One region of the Ligilactobacillus saerimneri genome, then DNA from elsewhere that is predicted to be linked to it. Evidence: predicted binding sites of a transcription regulator. Region 1 holds the regulator's gene; each other region holds the start of a gene.

Region 1 (5,404 bases):
TAGCGGGAATTAGCTCAGCTTGGTAGAGCGCTTCGTTCGGGACGAAGAGGTCGCAAGTTCGAATCTTGTATTCCCGATTATCAGCAAGTTAATTTTTTAGATTAAACGTATTTGTCTTAGGACTATAGTCTGAAGATGATACGTTTTTTTATTACATGGGATACTTTACAGAATCAGGACGTTAAGTAGCTGTTGATGACAATTAATAAGTTATAATTATGGCAGATTGTAAAATTTAAGTTGAACATTTTAGTGGACAGAAAAACCCATAAAGGTCTTTAATGGTGTCGTTACAACATTCCATTAGAAAGAAGGACCTTTATGGGCACCACTATCTTATCATTTTCAGACCGCATTGTCATCGAAACGCTTCGTCATGAAAAGCGATCTCTTCGATATATCGCTGATTACCTGGGCTTTAGTAAGACTACTATCTTTAATGAAATTCACCGGTTAAAGGGTGAATACCATGCGACTAGTGCGCAAGCCGACCACGAAACTAAACTTAGTTATCGTGGTCGTAAATGCTCATTAACGGCTAACCTCAAGCGACTAATCGAAGACAAGATCAAGATTCAGAAATGGTCAATTGAACAAGTAGCCCATGTGGTTAGGATCGCCTACAAGACTATCTATAACTGGGTCGATCAAGGACTTCTAGATATTCGGATGACTGATTTACCTGACCATGGTATTCGTCGTAAGCGTGCTAAAGAAACCCGTGGGACTTTCAGTCATGGTCGTTCGATTGAAGATCGTCCAGCTGAAGCTTCTGATCGTAATATTGCAGGCCATTTTGAAGCTGATACAGTTTTATCTGGCAAGCGCAAAGGTCAAGCAGTAGCCACGTTTGTCGAACGCAAGAGTCGCCTTACTATCGTTAAACGGCTTGGTGGACGAGATAGCACTTCAATGACTAAGGCTATCCTTGAGTTAGCTAATCAATTAGGAACTAATCTCAAGACACTGACGGTTGATCACGGGAAAGAGTTCGCCAACTACCAATCAATTGAGAAAAATACCGGCGTGCCGTTGTACTTTGCCCATGCTTATTCTCCGCATGAACGTGGTAGTAATGAGAATCGTAATCGAGTGTTACGGCGATTTATTCCTAAGGGTCAGCCAATTGAAGAGATTAGTGATGATGAATTGATTCAGATTAACTGGTATCTGAATTCACGGCCACTCAAATGTTTGAACTGGCGAACTCCAATTGAGATCTTTTTGCTTAATCTGCGTCATTAAATTTGTTCAAGTTATTTATTGCAATCTACCTTATTAATAAGAGAAGGTTAATTAGTGGAGGAAGGTGAAATACATGATTAAGAAGAAACATGGACAAAGTAAAAAGATAAATAGATGGCTTATTGGAGGCATTTTACTGTTGTTTCTTGGTGGTGGGTTAGGCTGGAAATGGTACAGTCAGCAAAAAAATTCTGCACCACGGATTGAAAAAATCACTATAAAAAAAGCTAAGCGGAAAAGACAAAGCTCAGCTAAAAAGAAAAGTTCATCTGAAAGTAAAAAAGAAATTGTAACGTTGACCTATAATGGAGTTTCACCAGCACAGACGGTTCTGGCTATTGCTTACTATGGCGAAAGTTACAGCGGACAAGATGCGTGGCAGAATCTATTTAGCAATGACGGAAGTCTAAATTTAACACAAAGAGAGTATGCTGACCACCTCAGTGTTCCAGGGCGAGGACGAAGTTGGCTTCTTCAGCCAGCTGGAACAGCCGACAAGGTAGTTGCTGCCTACACTGTTGGCGCTGATGGCAACGTGGCATTTTATAGTATTGATCCGCAATCGCAGCAGGAATACAGCCCATTTATGCAGGTTAACTTACGTAAAATTATTATGACAGTTAATAAGCATGGAAAATCTCAGGCAGTTATTGATAAAGCACAAAATTTAGTAATAAAAACGGTTGCTAAACAGACTACTACAACGGACAAAACCTACTCAAATGAAGAATACGAACTGATGGCTTACATGCAATTAGTAATTGATAATGGGGATGGAGATGAAAAAAACGCTGATACTGTGCAGAATTTGGAACAGGCAGTAGATTATATGCATTGGCAAAAACAGGATGGGGGACACAGTATTGATGCTGGGGCTCATGCTACAACTATGCGGGTCCAAGGTGATCAAGTATATGTGACCTATGACACGCTTGAAGGTGATCATATGGGAATAGCTAATGGGCATAAAACTTATTCGAAGGCAGAGCTGGTACGTAATTTTGGCGAGTATTCGCAACAGATAAAGAATATTTTAAGTAAGATACACCGAGTAGATAACTAAATTTAGAAGAGTTTAATCGCTGGATTAAATTCTTTTATTTGTCTGAAAAGTTACGTATAATTAATGTCAAAGTTAGTCAAACTGTTTTTAAAGAAGGGTAGATCTTATGCAAGGAAGAAATATTTCTGATATAATCGAAAATTATTTAAAAAGCATCTTATCAGATAATAATCAAATCGAGATCAAACGTTCGCAAATTGCAGATAGGTTTGATGTAGTCCCTTCGCAAATTAATTACGTGATTAAGACCCGGTTTACTACTCAAGAAGGGTACATTGTAGAGAGTAAACGTGGCGGTGGTGGCTATATTCGTATCGAAAAAGTTAACTTACTCGATAATACGGACTTCTTGGATACGTTGATTGCATCAATTGGTGATCGTTTATCTGATAGTAAGGCTTTTAATATTATTCAGAGTCTGTATGAGGATAAAGTGATGACAGAAAAAGAGGCTAACATTGTTTTAGCCACAATTGACAAGCGAACGTTGAACTTTGGTGACAAGTACTTAGAAGAAAAAGTACGTGCACATATTATGATTGGGGTACTTAATCGGCTCCGATATGACTTAAAAAATGGGAAGTGACGATAAATGACAGAAAACTATACCCCAAGTGCCAAGCGGGTGCTGGTTATTGCTCAGTCAGAGGCTAAACATTTCAAACACCAGGCAGTAGGAACAGAGCACCTGTTATTGGCACTAACAACGGTTGATAACTCAGTAGCTGGTAAAGCACTTAAGCAGTTTTCACTTTTTCCATTAGATATTAGGGAAGAAATTGAATACATTGTCAACTATGGTAATTTAGACCGTTCCCAAAGGTATGATTATTTACCGTATTCACCTAAAGCTAAGCTTATCTTGGATGAAGCACAAAGATTGCAGCGGTTAATTGGGGCACCAGCTGTGGGAACGGAACATATTTTATTGGCATTGTTAGCTGATCAAGATAATATTGCACGACGAATTTTAACAGACTTAAATGTTGATCCTAATGTCTTGACCAGAACAATTAACAAAATGATCGGGGTAAATGGGGCGCAATTACAACGAAAACAACGCCAAATGAACCGTAATAAAGAACAAGGAACGCCAACTTTAAATGAGCTCGCACGCGATTTAACTAAAACAGCAGCAGAAGGGCAAGTTGATCCAGTGGTTGGTCGTGAGCGGGAAATCCGCCGCCTAACACAAATTTTAAGTCGTCGGACCAAAAACAACCCCGTTTTACTAGGGGATCCTGGTGTAGGAAAAACAGCTATTGTTGAAGGACTTGCTACTAAACTAGCCCAAAATGAAGTTCCAGAGAACCTACAGAATAAACGTCTAATGATGTTAGATATGGGATCGTTAGTCGCTGGAACTAAATATCGTGGTGAGTTTGAAAATCGTCTTAAAAAAATCATCGAAGAAATACAACGTGATCGGAATGTTATTCTTTTTATCGATGAAATGCATACAATCATTGGAGCCGGAGGTGCAGAGGGGGCAATTGATGCAGCCAATATTTTAAAACCTGCATTAGCCCGGGGCGAGGTTCAAATCATTGGGGCCACAACATTAGATGAGTATCAAAAATATGTTGAATCAGACTCTGCATTAGAACGCCGCTTTGCAACGATTACAGTCGAAGCTCCTACTCCTGATCAGACAGTAAAGATTCTTCAGGGATTGCGCCCACGGTACGAACAACACCACCAAGTGCAATTATCTGATGAAGCACTTGTTGCTGCGGTAAAATTGAGTGATCGGTATATTACCAATCGCTATTTACCTGATAAAGCAATCGACTTGATGGATGAAGCAGCAGCCAGAGTTCGAATTGACAAGAATGACAAGAAGTCACGCTTGTCTCAGGTTAATGATGAAATTGCTTCATTAGCCAAACAAATTCAATCCGCTTTGATTGCAGGTGATTTTAATCAAGCGGCAGTTCTTCGCAAACAAAAACAGGCCCAGGATAAAAAGGCGACAACATTAACTAAGCGCCAAGCAACGATGACCACAAAGGGTGAGTTTACAGCTAAAGTTAGCTCTGAAGATGTTGCGCGGGTAGTTGCTGATTGGACTGGTGTTCCGGTAACGCAGATAAATAAGAATGAAGGAGAACGCTTAATTAATTTGGAAGAAACACTTCATCGCCAAGTTGTTGGGCAAGACGAGGCGGTTGTTGCTGTAGCAAAGGCAATTCGGCGTGCTCGAAGTGGACTAGGTGATCCTAATCGCCCTATTGGTTCATTTATGTTTCTAGGACCTACCGGTGTAGGAAAAACAGAATTGGCCAAAGCTTTAGCGCAAGCAGTATTTGGATCGGAAGATAGTATGATCCGGATCGATATGAGTGAATACATGGAGAAATACTCGGTCAGTCGCTTAGTGGGATCCCCTCCTGGTTATGTTGGTTATGATGAAGGGGGGCAATTGACGGAAAAAGTGCGGCAGCATCCATATTCAGTCGTCTTGCTTGATGAAGTAGAAAAAGCCCATCCTGATGTCTTTAATTTGCTATTACAAGTTTTAGATGATGGCTATTTGACAGATTCAAAGGGGCGTAAGGTCAATTTCCAAAATACAATCATAATTATGACATCTAATCTCGGAGCCACTGCATTACGTGATGAGAAGACTGTGGGCTTTGGTAAAAAAGAATTGGCTGATGACTATCAAGCAATGAGTAAAAAAATTCGGGAAACATTGAAACAAACGTATCGGCCAGAATTTCTAAACCGAATTGATGATATTGTTATTTTCCATGCATTACACCAAAAGGAACTACATCAGATTGTCCGGCTATTAGCACAGAAATTAGTTCAACGATTAGCAGATCAAGGAATCAAGCTAAAAATTACTCCGGCAGCTATTGATGTTGTGGCTCAGAAAGGATTTAATCCGCAATATGGTGCTCGACCATTACGGCGGGCGTTACAGACTGAAATCGAAGATCGGTTAAGTGATGAACTTTTGCGAGGACATGTTGCACAAGGAGATCAACTTACAGTTGGAGCTTCTAAGGGTAAGATTACAGTCACAGTTAAAGAATTAGCAACAACTAAATAGGGCACAAAAAACACGGTTCGAATACCGTGTTTTTTGTA
Region 2 (5,404 bases), 770 kb from region 1:
TCCCTAATCCATTTTACATTCCTAAGCTTCGTCCTAAGACAGGGTTAGACCAGGATGTGTATGATTATGTAATGGCATCTGAGCGAACAGAGGAATTTTACCAACGCTTTATTGGACTGTTGCAGTATGTATTGCCAGGTTATGTTGCCGAAGGCAAGTCCAGTGTCACCATTGCGATTGGGTGTACTGGTGGTCAGCACCGGTCCGTTGCTTTGACCGAGCGGGTGGGGCATGCACTAGCTGATGATTATCAAGTACGGATTGCCCACCGGGATGTGGAGAAGCATAAGCAGGAAAAGGCAGGAAAGACGAATGAAAAGTAATTGTCAAAGAAGGAAACGGCCGCGGATTGTGGTGATCGGTGGCGGGACAGGTCTCCCGGTGCTGCTTAAGAGTCTTCGTAAGCGGGATGCAGACATTTCAGCGGTGGTTACAGTTGCCGATGACGGTGGATCTTCGGGGGTTATTCGCGATTATATCAACGTAGTCCCACCTGGCGATATTCGTAATTGTTTAGTGGCGCTGTCCAACCTTCCAGAATTTGAAAAAAAGATTTTTCAATACCGGTTTAAATCTGAAGATAAGTTCTTCTCGGGGCATGCGATTGGCAATTTAATCATTGCCGCTATCTCTGAGATGGAGGATGAAGGGATATTTACAGCTGTCCAACTTCTTTCTGAGATGATGAAGGTGGATGGACATGTTTATCCAGCCGCTGAAGAAGCACTAACCTTAAATGCAGAATTTACTGATGGGACCACAGTGGCTGGGGAAGCTGAGATCACCCACGCTGACAAGATGATTAAGCGCGTGTGGGTGACAGCTAATGATGGAAGTGAGCCCCAGGCAATGCCTGAAGTGATCCAGGCCATTGAGGAAGCAGACCAGATAGTCTTGGGACCGGGAAGTTTATTTACGAGTATTTTGCCAAACTTGATGATTAAGAATGTCGGACAAGCAGTTTGTCAGACTGAAGCAGAAGTGGTTTATATCTGCAACATTATGACCCAACTAGGGGAAACAGAGCACTTTACTGATGCCGACCATGTTCGGGTTCTCAATAGTCACTTGGGGCAAAACTTTATTGACACAGTTTTGGTTAATACTGAACCAGTTCCTCAAGATTACATGGATCGCCAAAAATATGACGAATACCTGTACCAGGTTAAATATGATTTCAAGGGGTTGCGGGCCCAAGGTTGTCGGGTGATTTCGGATAACTTTTTACAGTTGCGCGATAAGGGTGTTTTTCATAACGGTGATCAAGTTGTTGATGAGTTGATGCGCCTTACGGGCCGGCCGTTGTCATGGCGCAGTGATAATTTTAATTAAAATAAGGGGGTGTTAGCCGGATGTCTTATGCCAGTGACGTAAAGAAGGAACTGACACGTTTAGAAGTTCATATGGACAATGCTAAGGCGGAATTGATGGCTTTAATCCGAATGAATGGTTCGGTCAGCATTGTGCAACATCATTTTGTGCTCAATGTCCAAACGGAGAACCCGGCGATTGCCCGGCGTATTTATCAACTGCTCAAGCAGTTTTACGATGTCGAAAGTGAGTTGCTGGTTCGGCGGAAGATGAAGCTTAAAAAGAATAACCTGTATATTGTACGTTTAAAGTCAGGCAGTGACTATGTACTTAATGATTTGGATATTCTTGCCGGTTTTCAAGTGAAAAAGACCGTACCAGTTGACTTACTGAAAAATGATGCGATGGTTCGATCGTACCTGCGGGGGGCATTTTTGGCTGCCGGATCGGTAAATAATCCCGAAACCAGCCGTTACCACCTGGAAATCTATTCGTTGTATGAAGAACATAATCAGATGATTTGTGAAATGATCAACCGCTACCACCTAAACGCCCGGGTTACTGAACGCCGAAGTGGGTATATTACCTACCTCAAAGAAGCCGAAAAGATTGCTGATTTCTTGCAACTCATTGGAGCGACTAACTCGATGTTACGCTTTGAAGATATTCGGATCGTCCGCGATATGCGTAATTCAGTAAATCGAATTGTGAATTGCGAGACAGCTAATATGAATAAAGTAGCTGACGCAGCTAATAAGCAACTAGCTAATATACGGTATATCGAGCAAACGGTGGGGTTGGAACACTTACCACCAAAATTGCAAGCAGTTGCTGTTGCGCGGATTGCCAACCCAGAAGTCAGCCTTAAAGAATTGGGAGAATTAATTTCTGGGGGACCCATCTCCAAGTCGGGGGTTAACCACCGCTTACGAAAGCTCAATGAATATGCGGAAAAGCTACGTTCAGGTGCTGGAGTATAAAAAAATTAACAACATGTAAAAATTTTACTTGTCAAACGATGATTCGTGGGGTATAGTATTACTTGCATGTTGATATTGCGTCCTTAGTGTAATGGATCGCACGCGAGATTCCGGTTCTCGAAATCGGGGTTCGACTCCCCGGGGACGCACTACTTGTTGAGGCCACATGGTAATTACCATGTGGTTTTTGTTTTATCTACTCGAGCAAACAGATGAGCATAATTGCATATGGATTTAATCAGAACATATAATTTGACCATTACTGACCAAAAGAGTAAACTAGCAGTATATTCAAAGGAGTGCTAAACTCAACTTATACACAAATAGGTTATCAGGGAGGTTTACGGAATGAACTTAGTTCCTACAGTTATTGAACAATCTTCTCGTGGCGAACGAGCTTATGATATTTATTCACGGTTGTTGAAGGATCGGATCATTATGGTATCTGGTGAAATCAATGATGATATGGCTAACGCTATCATCGCCCAGTTACTTTTCTTAGATGCACAAGATTCTGAAAAAGATATTTACATGTATATCAACTCACCAGGTGGATCAGTTTCTGCTGGTTTGGCGATTTATGACACTATGAACTTTGTTAAAGCGGATGTGCAAACCATTGTAATGGGGATGGCTGCTTCAATGGCATCTGTATTAGCAACCGCTGGGACCAAGGGTAAGCGGTTTGCTTTACCACACTCTGAAATCATGATCCACCAACCTCTAGGTGGGGCTCAAGGGCAATCAACTGAAATTCAGATTGCGGCTCAACATATCCTCAAGACGCGGGAATTAATCAATCAAATTTTGGCTGAACACACAGGACAAACAGTTGATAAGATCAATGAAGATACTGATCGGGACAACTTTATGACTGCTCAACAAGCCTTAGAATATGGTTTGATTGACCAAGTGATGGTTAACAAGAGTAAATAACGAACATTAAATTGAAATAAGTATTCTAATTCGGGATTTAATCCCATTGAAGCCGTGATGTGATGCGCATTACGGCTTTTTCTGTCTGTGTGGAAAAATCGCTTACTTTTCTTGCAAAATTAAAATTCACCTGATATAATTCAAAGTGTAATCGAGGTATGGGGATGATTCTGTGAGTCATGTTTATACTTTGTTTTTTTGGAATCACTGGGTCGTTTGACGGCACTGATGGTCAAAAAACGTCCCATAAGAAAGAGGAACTTGCTATGAACCAGGATTTAAAATGGGTCAAAGCCATCGCTCCTGATATGGTCGATGTCATTGAACAACGCTTTAATGTCCTGCGCAATATTGATTGGTCAGCTCCTATTGGCCGGCGGACGCTCGCTCAGAGCTTAGACATTAGTGAGCGTGTGTTGCGAACTGAAACCGACTTTTTGAGAAAACAAGACTTGATTACATCAACAAGGTCTGGAATGGTTTTGACTGCTAAAGGAAAAGAAACTGTTCGGGGTTTGGCCCCATTGATTGAACAACTATCAGGGATGCAGCAGTTAGAGCGGCAGTTATGCCGCAAACTTGGTTTACGCCAATGTTATGTTGTGCCTGGAGATAGTGATCTCCAGTTCCAAGTAGTTGACGCAATGGGCAAAGTATTAAATAATAAACTTAAAGACCTTTTACCCGCAGGAACAAATGTTATCGCAGTAATGGGTGGGTCAACAATGGCTGAAGTTGCTAAACAACTAACAGCTGATCTTTCTGTTAATCGTCAGTTGACTTTTGTTCCTGCTCGTGGGGGTGTCGGTGAACGAATCGACATCCAGGCAAATAATATTAGTGCTCAGATGGCATTGCGGACTAATAGTTTGCACCGCGCTTTGTATGTGCCAGAGCACGTGAGCGAGGATACTTATCGACCTTTACTTGCTGAACCAAGTGTTCGACAAGTTGTCGATTTGATTCGCCACTCAAATGCAGCTATTCATAGTATAGGCGAAGCAGTGAAGATGGCCGAACGGCGGGCTATGCCCCCCGAGGTGATCGCACAGTTGCAAGCTGAGCATGCAGTTGGTGAAGCCTTTGGTTATTTCTTTAACGAAGAAGGTGCAATTGTACATCGTATCCCTAGAATTGGGTTACAGTTAGAGGACCTCGCCACAATGGATTGTGTAGTTGCGGTTGCCGGTGGTGCTTCTAAAGCCAAGGCAATTACCGCCTACGTTAAAATTGCTCCCCCGCAAACATGTCTGATTACAGACGAGGGAGCCGCAAGGATGATTTTAAACTAGTAATGCTTACCACATTACTTTTTAAAATAAATTTTCATTTCCTAAAGGAGGAAATTTTAGTATGACTACTAAAGTTGGTATTAATGGTTTTGGCCGTATCGGTCGTTTAGCATTCCGTCGTATTTTTGCTACATCTAAGGATCTCGAAGTTGTTGCTATCAACGACTTGACTTCTCCAGCAATGTTAGCACACCTTTTGAAGTATGACACTGCTCATGGTCAATTTGAAGGTGAAGTTTCCGCAACTGAAAACGCACTTGTTGTTAACGGTAAGGAAATCCCTGTTTACGCTGAAGCAGATGCCCACAACATTCCTTGGGTAAAGAACGATGGTGTTGAATTAGTTCTTGAATCAACTGGTTTCTACACTTCTGCAGAAAAGGCACAAGCACACTTAGACGCTGGTGCAAAGCGTGTATTGATCTCTGCTCCTGCAGGTCAAATGAAGACTATCGTTTACGGTGTTAACGATGACACTATCACTGCAGACGACAAGATCGTTTCAGCTGCTTCATGTACTACAAACTGCCTTGCTCCTTTAGCAAACGCTGTTAACAAGGAATTCGGCATCCAAGCTGGTACTATGACTACTGTTCACGCATACACTGCAACTCAAAAGTTACAAGATGGTCCAGATCGTAAGAACAACTTCCGTAACGCACGTGCTGCTGCACAAAACACAATTCCTCACTCAACTGGTGCTGCTAAGGCTATCGGTTTGGTTATCCCAGAATTGAACGGCAAGTTAGATGGTCACGCACTTCGTGTTCCTACTATCACTGGTTCATTAACTGAATTAGTTGTAACTCTTGACAAGGATGTTACTGCTGAAGAAGTTAACGCAGCTGTTAAGAAGTACACTGAAAACAATGCATCATTCGGCTA
Region 3 (5,404 bases), 130 kb from region 1:
AGAGAGATGCTATAAGCTAACATCTCTCTCGACTTTTTTTGTGACCTATTGAAAATGTAAATAATACTCAGTCGTCCACCCTTCATTTGCAACATAGAACCAGTTGATACCCTCAAGATGAATAAATCGGGTAATACGAACTTGTTCATTATTTTTTATACTACTGCTTTTCTTCCCAAAGGGACTATTGAACAGCAGCAACTCTTTACCAGCAATAAAATCAATTGTCGCGTAAAGGTCGACTTCCTGAACGGGTAATAAAGGAAGCTCTGGCTTCATATCATATGGATGGATATATGTGATATCCGCCGTTTCCTTGATCCAGATGTTTCCGCCGATGTTGTGCCATAGACTACGATCAGCCATTTTAACTGATAAGAAGGTTTGCCAAACAGAGTTCTTGGCCAAGGGGGTTGCTAGGGCATTACCACCAATATCATCATAACAAGTGACATAGCTCTCCATTCGTAACAAATGAGAGACAGTCGTGACATCAACCCAATCAGCCCGTCGGAAAAAGTAAGTGACAGTTTGTTGTTTTTCGGTGAACTGTCCCTTCAGTTTGCCATTAGCCTTAAGAAAGACATAGTTGGGTATTTGGGGAATAGCCAATGAATACGGCTTGCCTAGTTTTCCTTTGTGGAATTGTGGTTTAGTCAACAAACGGTAATTATCGTAGTTACGGCTAAATTGCCAAATTATTCCGCCATCGTGCTTTTCATAGGTGAGAGTTAAAATTGCTTTGTGATGAACAAAATTTGCCGTATATCCCACGATTTTATTAAGAGTATAGCCAGCAAACTGACGAAATTTAATATTAGTAGCATCCCCAATTTGACCAGAGATAATCTGCGGATCAGCTAACGCTTGATGCTTTTGATCCTGATAAATGATGATAAGTTGTGCAACTTTTTCATCAGCCGATTGCACACTGGCAACATTGGTTTCATCAGCCGATGGCATTAAAGGGATATCCTCATTTGTGGTATTAGTAGTTGGTAAAACGTCAATTGTGGTGGGTACTTTTCGCTTTGGTGGCTGTTGCCACTGCTGCCGACGTCGCTGTCTTTTACGTCGCCGTGAATGCTGCGGAAATAGTGCTGTTTTATTATTACTAAATAAACGGGCAAATTTTGAAACGTTCTCCCAAATAGACAATGATCTCACCTCCATATTTCTTAATTATAGCATATACGGTTGTAGACACTACGCCAAAATAAAAACCACTTTAGAAGAGGTGTGAACACCAATTCTAAAGTAGTTTAGCAGGCAATTTTTACAATAGTAGATTCAAATTAGTCAGAAGTGACTTCTTTTTTAGATGAAATTTTAATTTCATCTTGATCCATGTTGGCCACAAAATTAGTTACATCTTGGTGGTCAAGGTAGAAATCTGCAACCTTATCCTCAATTTGCTCTTGGATAACACGACGCAATGGCCGTGCCCCCATTTTTGGATCATAACCAAGATCAACCAACTTTTCCGCAACTGGTTTAGTTACATGGATGGAAAGTCCTTGTTGAGCTAACATTTGGTTAACATCATCCAGCATCAATGTTACGATAGACATCAAGTCTTGCTTAGATAAAGCATTGAATTCAATGATGTCATCAAAACGATTAAGGAATTCCGGTTTAAAGTATTTGGTTAATTTGTCCATAATAGAATTAGATTTGCCGGCTGCATTAGCACCAAAGCCAACGTTAACAACGGAATCTCCTGAGCCAGCATTACTTGTCATGATGATGATGGTGTCTTTAAAGGAAACAGTTCGTCCTTGAGAGTCAGTCAAGCGACCATCATCGAGAATTTGAAGGAACATATGCATGACATCAGGGTGAGCTTTTTCAACTTCGTCTAGTAAAACTAGGCTATATGGATGGCGCCGTACTTGCTCGGTTAGCTGGCCAGCTTCTTCATAACCAACATATCCTGGAGGGGACCCGATCAACTTTGAAACGGAGTGCTTTTCCATGTATTCAGACATGTCAAACCGAATCATTGCATCTTCATTACCAAAGAGTTCCCGGGCTAATTGTTTAGCTGTTTCGGTTTTACCGACCCCAGTTGGCCCGACAAAGAGGAAGGAGCCAATTGGACGACCAGACTTATTAAAACCAATGCGGTTTCGCCTGATTGCGCGGGCAACCTTAGCCACAGCTTCGTCTTGACCAATAACGTGAGCCTTCAATGACTTAGCTAAATCACGTAACTGTTCTTTTTCTTTAGCTTTTAGCTCACCAACTGGAATGTTTGTCTTTTCTTCGACAATTTTTTGCATATCCTGTTCGGTTACTGTCGGTGCCTGATCATCGCTAGTATTGTTTTCCTTCATCTTTTCAAACTTGTTAACTTGATCCCGATAGTAAGCAGCCATTTCGTAATCTTCGTCTTGAAGAGCTTTTTGCTTTTTAGCGTCAGCATTAGTAATTTTCTCGTCAATTACCCGTGGATCTAGGGCGTGAATTGTCAAGTTTTTGCGCGAACCTGCTTCATCTAGCAAGTCAATAGCCTTGTCTGGTAAGAAGCGGTCTTGAATATAGCGTGCAGAAAGAGATACTGCTGCTTGAAGAGCATCATCTGTATATTTAACGTGGTGGAATCCTTCATATTTTGTCTGAATTCCCTTCAAGATCTGTAAAGTTTCTTTTTGACTAGGTTCGCTAACATTTACTGGTTGGAAGCGTCGCGCGAGTGCAGAGTCCTTTTCGATACGCCGATATTCATTGAGGGTAGTAGCCCCAATAAGTTGAAGTTCTCCCCGAGCTAATGCAGGTTTTAAAACATTCCCCGCATCCATTCCGCCTTCTGCAGAGCCAGCACCAACGATTTCGTGGATTTCATCAATGAATAAAATTATATCCTTTGCTTGACGTAATTCTGTCATTAATTGTTGCATTCGTTGCTCGAACTGTCCCCGAATTCCTGTTCCCTGAACCAGAGAAACTACATCTAAACGGATTACCTTTTTATCAAGTAATTTTTGTGGCACATCACCATCAACGATCTTTTGAGCTAAGCCTTCGACTACGGCTGTTTTACCTACACCTGCTTCACCGATAAGAACAGGATTATTCTTTGTACGCCGATTTAAGATCTCAATGATGCGAGCAATCTCCTTATCACGGCCAATAACGGGATCAATCTTACCATCTTTAGCTTCTTGAGTTAGGTTAACTCCAAATTGAGCTAATAAAGAGTTACCATTATTTCTTCCATTATTACCCGTGCCACTTTGACTACGAGGAGGAACTTGTCCGCGGCGCTGATTCATTTGTTGTCCTTCCATAGCTCGGAAAAGATCATCAAAATCATTACCACCAAATGCAAATCCAAATGGATCGCTAAGGCTCTCTCCTTGAATTTTACGGTAGCAATTTTCACAAATATCAATGGTTTTCCGTCGTCCATTAATCATACGGGACAAATGGATAGTTGCCGGATTCATATGGCAATTTTGACATAGCACTATAAATTCACAACCTTTCATTAATTAAAAACTAGGTTACCAAATTTTGTTTGACCAAAATTGACCTTTGGCTATTATTATACAAGTCCATATATAAAATTCAAGAATTATGATTTTGAATGCTATACTCGAGAAAAAGGAGTGTTATTAATGACTAAAGATTATCAACAATTATTAACCGATTTATATAACGGAAAAATTAGTAAACTAGAGATTGAACGAGATGAATTTATGGATTTTCAACCTATTTATATGTCATTTCAGTTTCGAAAGGGAATTGTTGGAACTGCTAAGCGAGGAGGAGGAGCAACTTATCGACGTTATCAAGATAAGCCGAAAGCATAGATAGTAGGTAAAATAGGACTTGGTGCACCGAGAGTTTTTAATAACAAAAACTTGTAATGAAACCATTTCCATGATAACATTTTTCTAGCAGGATTACGGGTTGAGTCATATTCAATCTGGTGTCCGTACTAAATTTACCCATACAAAGGAGAATGATTAATTATGGAAAAGAAAGAATTTCACGTTATTGCAGAAACAGGTATCCACGCACGTCCAGCTACTTTATTAGTTCAAGCTGCTAGTGGTTTTAACTCAGACATTAACTTAACTTACAACGGTAAGTCAGTTAACTTGAAGTCTATCATGGGTGTTATGTCCTTAGGTGTTGGTCAAAATGCTGATGTTGAAATCACTGCTGAAGGTGATGACGAAGCAGAAGCAATCGCTGCTATCACTGAAACAATGACTAAGGAAGGACTTGCAGAATAATGACCAAGGTACTTAAAGGGATCGCAGCTAGCGATGGGATCGCTACTGCCAAGGCATATATGCTGGTTCAGCCCGACTTGTCATTTTCTAAAAAGACGATTGAAGACGCAGATGCAGAAATCAATCGTTTAGCTGCTGCGGTTGAAGCTTCTAAGAAAGAGTTGGAAGTTATCAAGCAAAAGGCAACTGAAAATCTTGGGGAAGAAGAAGCTCAAGTGTTCGAAGCACACTTAACAATTCTTTCTGACCCTGAATTGTTTGGTCAAATTAATGACCAAATTAAAAACGACCTTGTTAATGCTGAAACCGCACTGAAGAACGTAACAGATATGTTTATCTCTATGTTCGAAGCGATGACTGATAATGCTTATATGCAAGAACGTGCGGGAGATATCCGTGACGTTACTAAGCGGGTGATGGCCCACTTATTAGGGGTAACTATCCCTAACCCAGCATTGATTGATGAAGAAGTTATCATTGTTTCTCATGACTTAACTCCATCTGACACAGCCCAATTAGACCGGCGCTATGTTAAGGGTTTTATTACTGATATTGGGGGACGGACTTCACACTCAGCAATTATGTCACGGACATTAGAAATCCCAGCTGTTGTTGGTTCAGGTTCTGCTACAACTGATATTGCTGAAGGAACTACTTTGATTCTGGATGGGATTAATGGGGAAGCTTTAATTGATCCAACTGCAGAAGAAGTAGCTGAATATCAGGCTAAAGCCAAAGCATTTGCTGAACAAAAAGCGGAATGGAAGAAGCTTAAGAATGCTGCTTCTACTACTGCAGATGGCAAACAAGTTATCTTAGGTGCTAACATTGGTACACCTGATGATGTTCAAGGTGCCAATGATAATGGTGCTGAAGCAGTTGGTTTATTCCGTTCTGAATTCTTATATATGAACTCAGACGAACTTCCATCTGAAGAAGAACAGTTCCAAGCTTACAAGGCTGCGGTTGAAGGCATGAATGGTAAGCAAGTTGTCGTTCGGACAATGGACATTGGTGGGGATAAGGAATTACCATATTTACCTTTACCTGCTGAACAAAATCCATTCTTAGGATATCGTGCTATTCGGATTTCTCTTGATCGGCAAGATATTTTCCGGACACAATTGCGGGCATTATTGCGGGCATCTCACTATGGTAAG

The links. The regulator CtsR, encoded in region 1, represses protease genes until heat stress. The targets are predictions, from matches to a motif close to TTGGTCAAAAAAGGTCAAANA.
Region 2: a site for CtsR is predicted at 2,541-2,561, ahead of clpP (ATP-dependent Clp endopeptidase proteolytic subunit ClpP). Genes of this name have one in related genera too.
Region 3: a site for CtsR is predicted at 3,518-3,538, ahead of V3C97_RS05400 (ATP-dependent Clp protease ATP-binding subunit). Genes of this name have one in related genera too.

Annotation. Positions count from the first base shown of each region.
Region 1 is NZ_CP144759.1:1,231,581-1,236,984, reverse strand. Features, by position in the region: tRNA gene V3C97_RS06065 (tRNA-Pro) at 4-77, shown strand; gene V3C97_RS06060 (IS30 family transposase) at 322-1,245, shown strand; gene V3C97_RS06055 (hypothetical protein) at 1,319-2,308, shown strand; gene V3C97_RS06050 (CtsR family transcriptional regulator) at 2,415-2,894, shown strand; gene V3C97_RS06045 (ATP-dependent Clp protease ATP-binding subunit) at 2,901-5,366, shown strand.
Region 2 is NZ_CP144759.1:389,767-395,170, forward strand. Features, by position in the region: gene rapZ (RNase adapter RapZ) at 1-323, shown strand, start outside; gene V3C97_RS01820 (gluconeogenesis factor YvcK family protein) at 313-1,332, shown strand; gene whiA (DNA-binding protein WhiA) at 1,353-2,291, shown strand; tRNA gene V3C97_RS01830 (tRNA-Arg) at 2,369-2,440, shown strand; gene clpP (ATP-dependent Clp endopeptidase proteolytic subunit ClpP) at 2,640-3,227, shown strand; gene V3C97_RS01840 (sugar-binding transcriptional regulator) at 3,494-4,519, shown strand; gene gap (type I glyceraldehyde-3-phosphate dehydrogenase) at 4,581-5,404, shown strand, end outside.
Region 3 is NZ_CP144759.1:1,102,794-1,108,197, reverse strand. Features, by position in the region: gene V3C97_RS05405 (MucBP domain-containing protein) at 46-1,158, opposite strand; gene V3C97_RS05400 (ATP-dependent Clp protease ATP-binding subunit) at 1,296-3,470, opposite strand; gene V3C97_RS05395 (hypothetical protein) at 3,621-3,815, shown strand; gene V3C97_RS05390 (phosphocarrier protein HPr) at 3,978-4,244, shown strand; gene ptsP (phosphoenolpyruvate--protein phosphotransferase) at 4,244-5,404, shown strand, end outside.